Regions from separate parts of the Desulfitobacterium sp. LBE genome, predicted to be linked through region 2. Evidence: riboswitches for the same ligand, from Rfam matches in the RefSeq annotation. Region 2 holds a riboswitch; each other region holds the start of a gene.
What was found. Region 2 has a riboswitch for cobalamin ahead of DESLBE_RS09270 (MotA/TolQ/ExbB proton channel family protein). Riboswitches for the same ligand answer to the same signal wherever they lie in the genome.
Positions count from the first base shown of each region.

Region 1 (3,240 bases), 1.9 Mb from region 2:
TAAGGAACCGACCATGAGAATGGCAATTTTCTTGCGCTCCACATTGATTCCCAGGTGAGTGGCCGCTCTTTCCCCTAAAGCGATGACATTCAGCTCCCGGCTTTGCAAGAGAAGATAGGCCAAGCCGAGCAGAAAATAAGGGAGAAGGATCAGGACATTCTGCCAGCTGCTGTTGGCGAGACTGCCCATCATCCAGAAGATAATCTGCTGCATCTGCTCGCCGGAAACGGCAATCAGAAGAGAGAGAAAAGCACTCAGCAAAGCCTGCACTACCACACCGGCCAGGATTAAGGTTTCCCGTTCAAACTGACCATGCTGTCTGGATAGAGAGAAGACAAAGGCCAGAGAAATAAGCCCTCCGGCAAAGGCGAAGAGGGGCAGGGCCGATTGACCGAAGAAAGAAAAGCTGCGAAAAAAAAGGATAGCGGAGGCGGCGCCAATGGCGGCTCCGGAGGAGACCCCCAGGATATAGGGATCAGCCAGAGGATTGCGCAGAATTCCTTGAAAAGCCACTCCCGAGGTTGCCAGCATGGCCCCAACGATGAGGGCTAAAAAGACCCGGGGCAGGCGCAGATTCCAAACGATGGATTCCTGGGCTGAGGACCAGCTGGGGTCAAAGCTCAAAAAAGGCAGATGGTTTAAAATGATCTTCCAGGTCAGATGAAAAGGCAGGGAGACGGAGCCGGTCATCACACAGATGACAACGGAAAGAAGCAGGAGCAAGGATAAGCCCAAAATCCAGGGTATGCTTTTGGGGAAAGTTCGGGAATTCATCTTTATGTTATCCTCCTTAACTTAGGTCAATAGCTCTCTCCCCATACGGATGATAAGACCACCCTTGCCAAGGGCTAAAGAGTCAGAAACGCTCCGGGTAAAGGGCTTTAGCGATGGTTTCCAAGCCGTCGACGATCCGGGGACCGGAGCGGGTCACCATATCGCTGTCCAGATCGTAAATCCGGTCATTGCTGACAGCATCGATGGCTTGCCAAGCCGGGCGGGCGGCGATGGTGGCCTTCACATTATCCATGTAGTAGGAGTAGGTGCTCAGGATAACCTGAGGGTTCTTCTCAATCACCTGCTCCTCGCTGTATTGCGCCCAATCCTGGACATCACTGGCGATATTGATGCCACCTGCTTTGGTGATGAGTTCGTTAAGAAAGGTTCCTGCACCGGCGGTAAAAAGACCTGGATCCACTTCAATCCATACCCTGACCCGCTCAGCTTCCTTGATGGCCTCTACTTTATCGGCAATGGCTTGTTCCTTTGCTTTCATTCCCTGGAGCACAGCCTGGGCCTGTTCCTGAGTATTGGTAATGTATCCTAGTTCCTCAATGGTTTGATAGGTGCTTTCCAGACTTTGGGGGTTTAAATGAGCGACAGGTATCCCCAAACTGCGCAGGGAGTTAATAAAGCTGTCCTTATGCATTCCGGTCACGACCAAATCCGGTTTGAGCTGAATGAGCTGCTCCAGATTGGGGTTTAAACTGTCTTCAAAAATATATTCTGCGTTCTCCTGAATACCCACCGGGTAATTATCGTACACAGTTAAGCCGATCAGCTTGCGATCCAGGCCCAGAGCGCTTAAGATCTCCGTGGAAGGCGGAGCCAGACAGATAATGCGTTGAGGTTCCTTTTCCAGAGTGGTGGCCACACCTGTATCATCTGTGTAGGTTAAAGGGTAACTTGTAGTCTGGATGGTATCTTGCCCTGAGGGCGCTTCGGGAGGAGCGGCACCTTGCTGTGAGGGTGAATTGCAGCCGCTGAGCAAAACTAAGGTCACCCATAGGGTTATCAGCAGTGTGAATGCCTGTTTTTTTCTATTCATTTTTATGCTCCTTTCGAGTTGAAGTGGAAAGATCAAGAAAAACCTTTTATCGCCAGGATAAAAGGTTTTTGCTGCATTAGTAAACTCTTGCAGCGCCGTATCCTGTCCTCGAGGAGGGTCGCTGATGATTAGGCAGGTTCCTGACTTAAGAGTGATTACTCACTCAATTCACAGTGGCGGGACCGTGCCGGAATTGAACCGGCTTCCCTTTTAACTCTTTCCGGTAAGGATTGAGTACCTAATCCTAGTGTATTGAATTAAGACAATTATAAGGCATTCGTCCGGTAATGCCAAGGTTTGTTTAGTGCGTGCTTTCCTGGTGATTAAAGAATGGTTTTCAGCAACCGCGTAAATACTAAGGATGAAGATTTCAATTCACGGCAGGGGGATGTAAGCATGAAAGATATGCTCAAGAAAGGTTTAGCCTTGGGGTTAGGTTTCGCTGTGGTGAGCAAAGAGCAAATTGAGAAGGTCGTGGATGAGTTGGTAAAGAAAGGAGAGCTGTCCGCCAATGAGTCCAAGGAATTAATGAATGAGCTGGTCCAAAAGGGCGAGGATCAGCAGAATGAGATTCAGGTCAAGCTTAAGGAGCAAGTGCAAAAAATCCTGGCGGAGCTTAACCTTCCAACCAAAGCAGACATCGAGAGGCTGGAAAACCGCATCGCTCAATTGGAAAGCCGGACCCATGATTAGCAGAAAAATTCGTCATGTTCATCGCTACCAAGAAGTAGCCACGGTATTGGCCCGTAATGGATTCAGCCTCATCCTGGAAGAGATGGGGCTTATTAATTTTATCTCTTTTTCCAGACGGATGCGGAGGCGGGAGGAAGAGGTGGATCCCATAACTCTCGGTCAGCGCCTGCGTAACGCCTTAGAAGAGTTGGGGCCTACTTATGTGAAGATTGGACAAATAGCCAGCACCCGGCCGGATATTATTCCCGATTACCTCATTACGGAACTGGAAAAATTGCAGGATCAAGTTCCGCCCTTTTCTTTTGCCGAGGTTAGTCAAATTATTAAAGCCGAGTTGGGGGCCCCGCCTCAGGATATTTTCCGGCATTTTGAGGAAGAGCCACTGGCCGCAGCCTCGATTGGCCAGGTTCACCGTGCCGTTCTCCAATCAGGGGAAAGTGTTGCGGTAAAAATCCAGCGCCCCCATATTGCCCAGAAGATCGAGACGGATCTGGAAATACTTTTGGATTTGGCTGCTTTGGCGGAAAAGCGTATGGATTGGGCCGCCCTTTATCATGTGCGGGATATGGTGGAGGAATTCGCCAATTCCTTGCGCAATGAGTTAAACTATGAAATTGAAGGCAATAATGCCCAACGAATCAGAAAGCAATTTCAAGGGGATTCCTCCATTCACATTCCCAAGGTCTATAAAGAATACTCCACCAAAAAAGTTTTGACTTTGG
Region 1 covers NZ_VLKD01000001.1:75,562-78,801, forward strand. Annotated here, with positions in the region: gene DESLBE_RS00360 (iron ABC transporter permease) at 1-774, opposite strand, end outside; gene DESLBE_RS00365 (ABC transporter substrate-binding protein) at 857-1,825, opposite strand; cobalamin riboswitch at 1,939-2,082, opposite strand; gene DESLBE_RS00370 (ATP synthase subunit B) at 2,222-2,518, shown strand; gene DESLBE_RS00375 (AarF/ABC1/UbiB kinase family protein) at 2,511-3,240, shown strand, end outside.
Region 1: it holds a riboswitch for cobalamin, as region 2 does, so the genes downstream of both, DESLBE_RS00365 (ABC transporter substrate-binding protein) here and DESLBE_RS09270 (MotA/TolQ/ExbB proton channel family protein) in region 2, are expected to answer to the same signal.

Region 2 (3,240 bases):
ATCACTTCTGCCATGTGTTTCGCATCTGCAACAGCCTGTCGATTGGCGAATACCTGCGGCGCCGGCGCTTGCAGCGGGCGCGGGAAGCCCTGGGACAGGGAGGGCGGATCACCGAAATCGCTTTAAAGTCCGGTTTTGAGACGTCTGCGGGTTTTGCCAAAGCGTTTCAAAAAGAATTTGGCATGAGTGCCCGGGCCCATAAAAAAATGCTGCTTCAGCACAATGAGCATGCAGAGAAAGGAAGAATGGGCATGCAGGTAAAGATGGCGCGGAAGGAAGGCTTCAAAGCGGTGGGATATTCTATATCCCCTCAGGATGAACGCAAGAGCAGGGAATCAAAAGTCTCCGATTTGGGAGCCTACTGGCTCCATGCCGATTTTTCTTCCGTCAGCAAAGAGGATTATGCCAAATTGGCCAAAGGGGAGATCGCCGATGAAATTGGCCTGTGGTTTCAACCCGACCAGGAAAGCGACAATTTAAATTATTTTTTTGGGCCTGTGGTGGAGGATTTTGCTTACGTTCCCCGGGGAATGGTCACTCTGGAGGTTCCCGGGGCCGATTACGCAGTGTTCACCACCTGTCCGGCGGATTTGGCCCATGACAGATTTGCTTTTGGCCAAGAGGTTCAAAAGACCTGGGAATATATTTTTGAGGAATGGTTTGAAGAAAGCGATTATATTTTTGACCAGGAAAAGCTGGCCTTTGAGTTCTACACGAATGAGAATGGCGGGATGGACAGCATGAGTGCCGTTGCCAATATTTATATTCCCGTGAAAAAGATCAAAGAGAATGGATAATTGATATAAAGATAAGGGATAAGATGACTCACAAGTTTTCGGAGGGAAACATATGTGACAAGTCTAAGTCAGGATGTATCATACATCTTTGTTTGTTGCATGATGTTTACCGGAGCCGAAAGCAGGCTCTTTTTTACTTTACATTATAAAAAAACCTGTCACAAAAATGAGTTCAAAGTGGACAGGCCTTGGAGGGATGTAACGAAGAAAAATCTTAATATGGATGCAAAAATTGAATACTGAATAGGGTTGCAGATGCATTAATAAGGAATCCGGTGGGAAGCCGGAACAGCCCCGCTACTGTATGAAGGACGAGTCCCTTAAAAGATCCACTGGCTGGAGCCGGGAAGGCAAGGGATGAGGATGATTTCGAGTCAGGAGACTTGCCCTGTTCAAAAATCACGAATCTTTCGGGGGGGAAGTATGTGAGCAGCTTTGCTGTTGAATGAGGAAGAGTCATTTTAACAGCTAAGTCATTTATTTTCGGAGCCGGATGTATCGGCTCCTTTTCATTTTAAGAAGAGACAGGAGATAAAAGAAGATGGAACATTGGCTTAGCGAAACATTGCACTTAATCGGGCAGGGAATTCTGGTGCCCTGTCTGATCGTCTTGGTTGCTCTGATTATAACCTCTGTGTGGCAGGTAGGGGACTTGCTGGTGGAACTGTTTATGGAAAGACGCCGGATGAAAGTCGATATCTATACCCTCATTAAGGAAATTCACGGAGCCGGTCCGGAAGGCTTGCGCAAGACCATAGAGGGCAGCGGGCTGATCCGCCGGCAGCGGGAGGCTCTCCAGCAGTTGGTGATAGAGTCAAAAAACTTACCGCACCCCTCATTGATCGCCACGGCCCAGAGACTTCTGGCCACGGAAGAGGGTAAGTACGAAAGGACGACGGCGGTTACCGATCTGGTGGCGAAGCTGGGTCCTATGTTCGGACTGCTCGGTACTTTGATTCCCCTGGGTCCCGGAATCGTGGCTTTGGGAATGGGGGATACGGCCACCCTATCCGCTTCCCTGGCGATTGCTTTCGATACGGCCATTGCCGGTGTCAGTTCAGCCGCGGTCAGCTATGTGATATCCAACATCCGCAAACGCTGGTATGACGATTACCTGACCAACTTTGAGCTGATCATGGAATGCGTTCTGGAGGAGGTGGCTGCCCATGCTCAGGAACAGAGCCCTAAGGGGCGGGCGCAGATCACGGTTATATAGGGAAGAAATCAATCCCCTGGACGGTATTGTCAATCTCGTCGATGCCATGCTGGTCTTTGCCTGCGGTCTGATGCTGTCCATTGTTATCTATTGGGGTGTGGATTTGAGCCAGGTGAAGGATGTGATCTCCACCGACGATCTGGTGGAGGTTGAAGACCTGGAAGAAGCCGTTAAGGATGGTTCCTTTGCCGAGGGATTCACTTCCAAAGGCATGGTGTATGAAGATCCGAAAACCGGCAGGATGTATATCATTTCCGAATAACTTTTCAGCGGCATATTTGGGGAGGAGATTTAAGTGAAAAGGGAAAAGAGATGGATTTATTCTTTTTTAAGTATGCTATTATGCTTTGTTCTGGTGTTGCAGCCGATGAGCGGCTTTGTCTATGGGGATGATCTGTCCGGTGCGGGACCTGTGGAAGTTATGGCGGAGGAAAGGACGGCAGTAGAGGAGATAGCTTCTGAGCCGGTGTTTTTGATGGGGGATGGGACAGAGGCCGAGGATGATGGGATTACTTCCTGGTATCTTAATGATCCGGATGCCGAAACATTCACTATAAAAAATGAAGCGGAACTTCGCTACTTGGCGCAGTTGGTTAACGGTACGGCAGGAGCAGAGGGAAGAGGGGTCTTAAGCGGGATGAGCGTCGCCGGAGGAACGACACCTGGTGCCATAGGCTTCGCTGAAAGTACTACATCTGGGGCGATGGGCTTCGCGGTAAATACAACTCCGGGTGCGATAGATTCTGGCGCAAGTACGACTCCCAGTGCGATGAGCTTTGCGACAAGTTCGACTCCGAGCGCGATCAGCTTTACCGGAAAGACGATTAAATTGGCTGAGGATATAACTTTGCAGGGTGTGGAGGAATGGATTCCCATCGGGATGGAGGAGAATCCTTTTAGCGGGACCTTTGATGGCGATGGACATAGGATCAGCGGTCTTGCAATTGACAAAGCTGGTGAGGATTATCAGGGGCTCTTTGGCTATGCCAAAGATGCCATAATTAAAAAAGTAACGGTAGAGGGAACAGTGACCGGCGGCGATTATGTGGGAGGCATCATCGGCTTTCTCGCCGGAGGTGAGCTGGATCAGTGTATAAACAAAGCGACAGTGATGGGAAATGGTAATACCGGCGGTATTGCCGGAAGAGTATCTGCTGGAGATAGTATTGAAACAGGGGTTATTCGGAACTGTGCTAATTTGGCGAAGGTTCAAGGTAAAGCCGATAC
Region 2 covers NZ_VLKD01000001.1:1,956,455-1,959,694, reverse strand. Annotated here, with positions in the region: gene DESLBE_RS09275 (AraC family transcriptional regulator) at 1-797, shown strand, start outside; cobalamin riboswitch at 1,027-1,203, shown strand; gene DESLBE_RS09270 (MotA/TolQ/ExbB proton channel family protein) at 1,339-2,013, shown strand; gene DESLBE_RS09265 (DUF2149 domain-containing protein) at 1,964-2,275, shown strand; gene DESLBE_RS09260 (InlB B-repeat-containing protein) at 2,309-3,240, shown strand, end outside.

Region 3 (3,240 bases), 1.9 Mb from region 2:
CCAGGGGCGGGTAGTGAGGAAGAAGCAGGGTTAAGGCCAACCATAAGGCTCCGCCCAGAATCAGGCCTACCAAAGGATAATAATGCTGACTTTGGGTGAATTCTTCCGAGGTCACCTGCTCCGGCTGAGGGAGTGGTATTCGGGTCAGGAAGGTCAGGGCGATCCATAATTTGCGCATGCTAGGCATCCTCTCGCCGCAAGGAATCCAGTAAGGCCTGACCGGCAGCTTTGATCTCCGTCGGATAGCCGGCGACCACGGAATAGACCTGCTGGGCGCCCTGTCCCAGGATCTGGTTGGCCCTGCCGGCCAGATCCCGATAAATCCTGGAAAGGGGATTATCCGGGACGATACCATCTCCCACTTCATTGGTGACCATAATCACCTGAGGGGTAATATCCCGGGCTATACGGGCGACAATGCGGACCTGTTCGAGAATCTTCTGCTCCAGCCTATGGAGGGCCTGGGTATACTCCTGCTCAGTCAGATGATCTTCTGCTGGATAGTGGGCAAGGAGGAGATTGGTCAGCCACAGGGTTACACAATCCACCAAAAGGACCCCTTTGTTCTGAGCATGGCGTTCCAACACAGAGGAAAGGGCAAGGGGTTCTTCCACTAAGCCCCAATGGGCAGGGCGCTGGTCCTGATGTTTTTTGACACGCAAAGCCATTTCTTCATCATAGACCTGGGCCGTGGCGATGTAGGTGACAGGCAGGCCGGGATGAGCGGCCAGGAGCTCGGCAAAGCGGCTTTTGCCACTGCGGGCTCCACCGGTTATGAGCACAAAATCTGACATAATTACCTCCGGTGATTGCTTAGTTTTTACCGCTGACTCCTGCGGATTCAAAAGTAGCCATTTCGTTGAGAATGTGGATGGAGGCATCCAGAAGATGGAAAGCGATAGCGGCTCCTGTTCCCTCTCCCAAGCGGAAATCCAGATGCATGATGGGTTTTAGCTCCAGTTGTTCCAGGGCGGCTCGATGGCCGATCTCCACAGAAGAATGGGAGGGAATCAGGAAGAAGCGGGCCGTAGGGCAGATGCGGACAGCGATGAGAGCAGCGGCAGTGGAGATGACCCCATCTAAAAGGATGGGGACACGGGAATAGGCTGCGGTCAGAATTGCCCCGGCCAGAGCACCGATCTCCAAGCCCCCTATTTTGCTGAGGATATCCACTCCATCCTTAGGATCGGGCTGATTGATGGCGATAGAACGGGCGATGACGTTTTGCTTGCGGATGAGTCCTTCATCATCCAGACCTGTGCCCCGCCCGGTAACCTCCTGGGGCGGCAAACCTGTCAAGAGAGAAATAATGGCTGTACTGGGGGTGGTATTGCCAATTCCCACTTCCCCTGTGGCCAGGACATTCACTCCGGAATCGATAGCCTGGCGGGCGATTTTAGCTCCGGTCAGCAGGGAGAGCAGAGCTTCTTTACGGCTCATAGCCGGTCCCTGGGCCATGTTATGGGTTCCGTTCATGATGCGGTGAGCCATAAGCTCGGGCGGATCCAGCGGGAAAGCCATGCCCACATCGGTGCAGATCACTTCGGCGCCGGCATGACGGGCCAGGACATTGATCCCTGCCCCGCCGCCCAGGAAATTATAGAACATTTGCGGGGTTACTTCCTGAGGGAAGGCACTGACCCCTTCCGCCACCACGCCGTGGTCTCCGGCCATGACGAGAATGGCCTTTTTTTGTACTTCCGGCCAAGGCTGACCTTGAATCCCGCCCAATTGTTTGGCGAGGGCTTCCAGGACTCCTAAACTGCCTTGGGGTTTGGTTAAGGAATCTAAACGGGTTTGTACAGCGGCCATGACCTGTTCGTCAAGACCGTGTATTCCCTGGATAAGATGGTCTAAGGCGGTTTCACATTCCTCCAGGGAAGCGTCACTCAGGTTTTCCTGTCTTAAGAAGTCATCCACTAGCTTGTCCTGTTCTAATTCGGTTTTACTCATCTGTATTCCTCTCCTTTAAAAAAAATAAAGTCCCGCCACTTCATAAGTGGTCGGGACTTTGCCTTCGTCGCCGCTGCTTTCCATAGCACCCATGGAAAGGCTTTCTTCATTCCTGGCAGGTCTCCTGGCTTGGATTCAAACGCCGCTACCCCTTCCCGGTCTGGCCGGTGGTTATGGTTCAGGCTCATCCTACACAGTGGTGGGTCCGCACCGGAATCGCACCGGTTTCCCTATTCTCCCCTTGGGGGCACCAAAGAATGGACTTTTTTTAACTAATTATAGAATAGCAAAGAAGAAGATTTTGTCAACCCTTTACTTAAAGAATTGCAGGATTTAAGATAGTACTAAGAATTGTACTAGAACACAAGAAGAAAACAAGGATGTGCATAATGTGAATAGGACGAAAATTACCCGGTTATCCCTTCTTTTTGACGGAATGGTTGTTTTCCGAGGCATCATAGGGGATCCGGTGGCAGTTTCTTTCCAAAAACTGCTCCAGGGGATAGGGAGCAGGGAGTTTGATCTGATGGCAATTTATAAAGATTATCATCATTTCTGCTCCTTGGCGACTCAGGCTCATTGGCCTGATTATCTTTGGGAGCGTATGCTTCAGGATGACAATGAGCTGGCCAGGCAAACGGCTCAACAGGGAAAGGACCGGGTTCCCGCCGGGCTGCGCCGACTGGCCGGGCGGGAGCTGCTCTATTTGCGGGAGCTTGCCGGGCTGAAGGCGGAAGATATTAAAGGGGCTGTCAAGGCACGGTGTGCAGAGCAAGGGGCGGAAGAACCGGGCCTCTGGCTGGAGGAACCATTGAGCCCGGAAAGCTGGCCTGGTTGGCTGAGTCTTCCGGATATGGATAGGGAAAAAGAAACTTATGCAAAAGAAGAGAATCGGGCTGAAAACTATCTCCTTTCCTCTCAGAAAAAGTTGAAGCAGAGTCTGCTTCGGGGAAGGTCAGAGGAAATGGTGGATGCGCTGCTTGCTTATTATCAAACCATGGGTACCGGATTGTTCGGCCGGTGCATGGCTCTCAAATGGCGGGGCCGTGCGGAAAGGCTGGAAGGGGTACACCCTGAGCCCATGCGCATCAGCAAGTTGATTAATCAGGAACGGGAGCAGGGAATCATCCTCCAGAATACGGAATTTTTCCTGAAAGGCCTTCCGGCTAATAATGTGATTCTCTATGGCAACCGTGGGACTGGGAAATCTTCCTTGGTTAAAGCTTTAGTGCAGGAATATGGTGAACAGGGACTGCGCCTGGTGGAATTATCGAAAACAGACTTGCA
Region 3 covers NZ_VLKD01000001.1:41,921-45,160, forward strand. Annotated here, with positions in the region: gene cobS (adenosylcobinamide-GDP ribazoletransferase) at 1-187, opposite strand, end outside; gene cobU (bifunctional adenosylcobinamide kinase/adenosylcobinamide-phosphate guanylyltransferase) at 180-794, opposite strand; gene cobT (nicotinate-nucleotide--dimethylbenzimidazole phosphoribosyltransferase) at 814-1,953, opposite strand; cobalamin riboswitch at 2,050-2,223, opposite strand; gene DESLBE_RS00185 (ATP-binding protein) at 2,345-3,240, shown strand, end outside.
Region 3: it holds a riboswitch for cobalamin, as region 2 does, so the genes downstream of both, cobT (nicotinate-nucleotide--dimethylbenzimidazole phosphoribosyltransferase) here and DESLBE_RS09270 (MotA/TolQ/ExbB proton channel family protein) in region 2, are expected to answer to the same signal.

Region 4 (3,240 bases), 240 kb from region 2:
AAAACTATGAGCAAAAGGTTCGTGCCCAAATGAAGGATTTTGAAACTATGAGGTGAAATGATAGCATTATAGTTAAATACGATAATGGGTGGGGCGGCTGATATGAGGAAAAAGACGAAGGACAGGCATTCATGGAAAACGGGCTTTACTACGGGCAGTTGTGCAGCAGGGGCAGCAAAAGCTGCCTGCCTTTTGCTGAAAGGACTGCATCAGGGAACAGAGGTGGATATCCCGCTGCCTCAGGGCGAACGGCTTCAATTGCCTGTACATAGATGGGACAGGGCGGAAGATGTTGCTTGGGTAAGCATTATCAAAAATGCGGGAGATGATCCCGATGTCACCCATGGTTTGGAAGTGGTCGCCAGGGTGCAGCTCCTTTCTCAAAGAGGAGAAATCCTTATTCGCGGCGGGCGGGGCATCGGAGTTGTCACCAAAAAGGGTCTGCAGATTCCTCCGGGGGAAAGCGCTATCAATCCTGTTCCCCGGTCCATGATTCAGGCCGCGGTACGGGAGGTATTTCCCCAGGAAGAAATCCTGGTGGTGATCGAAGTGCCTGAAGGGGAACGGCTTGCTCTAAAGACCTTGAATCCCCGCCTGGGAATTATGGGAGGGGTATCGATCTTAGGTACAACGGGTATCGTCCGGCCGATGTCGGAAGAAGCCTTTAAGAATTCGATCCTGCCTGAATTGGATCAAGCCGTCGCTTATGGACACAAAGCCATTGTTCTGACTCCTGGCAATTATGGCTTTAAGGTAGCCAGGGAGCAGCTCATGGTCCCTGAGGAAGCCATTATTCAGATGAGTAATTTTGTGGGCTTTTTACTGGAAGAGGCTGCTTATCGCAAGATCGAAAAGGTGCTTCTCTTAGGTCATATTGGCAAACTCATTAAAGTGGCCGGGGGAATATTCCATACTCATACTCATGTTGCCGATGCCCGGATGGAGATCCTGGTGGCCCATGCCGCCCTGGCTGGTATGGATCAAAATTCCTTGCAGACCATCGCGGAGTTGCCGACAGTTGAAGGTGCTGCCGAGGAAATTCGCAGCAAGGGCTGGGGGAGCCTTTTATTTAAACTGGCTGAAAGGGCAAGCCACCGGGCTCAAGACCATGTGCATGGGGAACTTCAGGTGGGAACTGCCTTTACTTTGCTTAACGGAGAGATCATCGCCTGGGACGATCCGGCTATGGAGATCGGCAAAGAATTTTGGCATTGGCCGCCGGTGGAGGAGGAATTTTGGCGAAAATAGAGAATAGTTTAGTAATTCGAATTAAGTTGTCTTAACAACCGAATAGTATTCAAGGTTCCTCTTTAGAGGAAGAAAAGGGAAGCCGGTGAAAATCCGGCGCGGTCCCGCCACTGTGAACCACGAGTGTCTCTTAAGGCCCACTGGGATGAGCCTGGGAAGGGAAGAGGCATAAAGACTGGAAGCCAGGAGACCTGCCTTGAACATTGCGCTACGTCCACGAGCGATGGATGATGTAGTGACGATTTCGGAAATACCGAAGGGAAGAACCAAAGAGCCGCTCAGGGCTCTTTTTTGTTTAGCTTGCTTTTTTATTGAGCTTAATCGAGGGGAAGGTGATGGGATGATTCAAATAGTGGGGATAGGCCCTGGTACGAGAGCATGGGTTCCCCAGGCTGTTGAAGCAATGGTCGCTCAGAGTGATGTTTTGGTAGGAGGGATACGAGCCCTGGAGCTGTTCCCGGATTTCCAAGGAGAGTCATACCGGGTCACTGGAAATCTGGCGGAAACTCGGCAAACCTTGCAGAAAGTATTGCAGCAGGGCAAAAAAGCCAGTGTCCTGGTTTCCGGTGATCCAGGTTTCTATAGTCTGCTTCCTTGGCTGAAAAGGGAGTTTCCTCAAGAAGAAATTCAAGTATTGCCGGGCCTCAGCTCCATTCAGCTGGCCTTTGCCCGGGCAGAGATACCCTGGCAGGATGCAGAGCTGCTTAGTGTCCATGGCCGTCCGCTGAACTGCTTGCCTTTACATCTCAGCCGGCCAGTGGGAGTTCTTACTGGCGGTGAAAACTCACCCCGGAAGATCGCTGAGTATTATCACACCTATGGCTGCAATCCGCGGATTTCACTTGGCAACGCCTTAACCTATGCGGAAGAGCGTTGGCTGAATACAGATGCTGATCAGCTCATGAATTCAGAAGAAGATTTCGCCAATGCGGTGATGATCCTCTATCCGGAAGAAGCGGAGCATAAGCCGGAACAATCTGTCCTCTCCCTGCCCAGGAGCTTTGGCATCAAGGATGAGGAGTTTATACGCGGTGATGTCCCCATGACCAAGACGGAGATTCGCGTTCAAGTTCTGGCTAAGGCGGGAATTATCCCCGCGAGCCGGGTCTTGGATGTGGGAGCCGGGACGGGAAGTATAAGCATTGAAGCTGCTCTTCTGGCTCATCGCGGCTGCGTTTATGCGGTGGAGGAAAATCCGGAGGCACAAGAGCTGATCCTGAAGAATCAGGAGAAATTCCGGGTAAGCAACCTGCGCTTGATTCGTGGCTCCGCACCGCTGGCTCTGCAGGAAATCCCTCCTGTGGATGTCTGCATTATTGGCGGAAGCCATGGACAGATTCGGGAGATTTTACACCAAGCCCCTCTGGTACCTGGGGGACGGGCAGTGGTGACTGCCGTAACTTTAGAGACATTGGCTCATGGTATGGAGGCCCTGAAAAGCTTGCAATACGAGGATGTTGATGTGGTTTCGATCCAAGCTGTACGCTGGAAGGGCATTAAGGATATTCATCTTGCCCAGGCCCAAAATCCTGTATTTATACTCTCAGGAAGGAAAGGAAGCTAAGGTCTCCGCTCAAACACAGGAGCCAAGAACCCTGGCAAGGGAGCGGCACTGCAGAACTGCAAACTGGCTGCAAGACGAGGAACTAAGGAGGAACAAAGTGAAGAAGGATAGGAACGAAGACAAAAACACAGTAACCACCCTGATCGGGGAAAAGGCCAAATTCTATGGGGTGGGTGTAGGACCGGGGGACCCTAAGCTCATTACCCTGAAAGCCGTGGAAATATTACAAGCTATTCAAGTTGTCGCCATACCCAAATCCAAGATGGAGCGGGAAAGTGTTGCCTGGGAGATTGCCCAGTCACACTGCCCCTCCGGAGTCAGCATTTTAGAGCTGGAAATGCCGATGACCGCCGACGAAAGCATACTCCAGGCTGCTTGGCAGAGTGCAGCGGAGAAGATTGAGGCGGAGCTCAGTCAAGGGCATTCTG
Region 4 covers NZ_VLKD01000001.1:2,195,814-2,199,053, reverse strand. Annotated here, with positions in the region: gene DESLBE_RS10400 (glycosyltransferase family 8 protein) at 1-56, shown strand, start outside; gene cbiD (cobalt-precorrin-5B (C(1))-methyltransferase CbiD) at 85-1,248, shown strand; cobalamin riboswitch at 1,284-1,462, shown strand; gene cbiE (precorrin-6y C5,15-methyltransferase (decarboxylating) subunit CbiE) at 1,472-2,812, shown strand; gene cobI (precorrin-2 C(20)-methyltransferase) at 2,910-3,240, shown strand, end outside.
Region 4: it holds a riboswitch for cobalamin, as region 2 does, so the genes downstream of both, cbiE (precorrin-6y C5,15-methyltransferase (decarboxylating) subunit CbiE) here and DESLBE_RS09270 (MotA/TolQ/ExbB proton channel family protein) in region 2, are expected to answer to the same signal.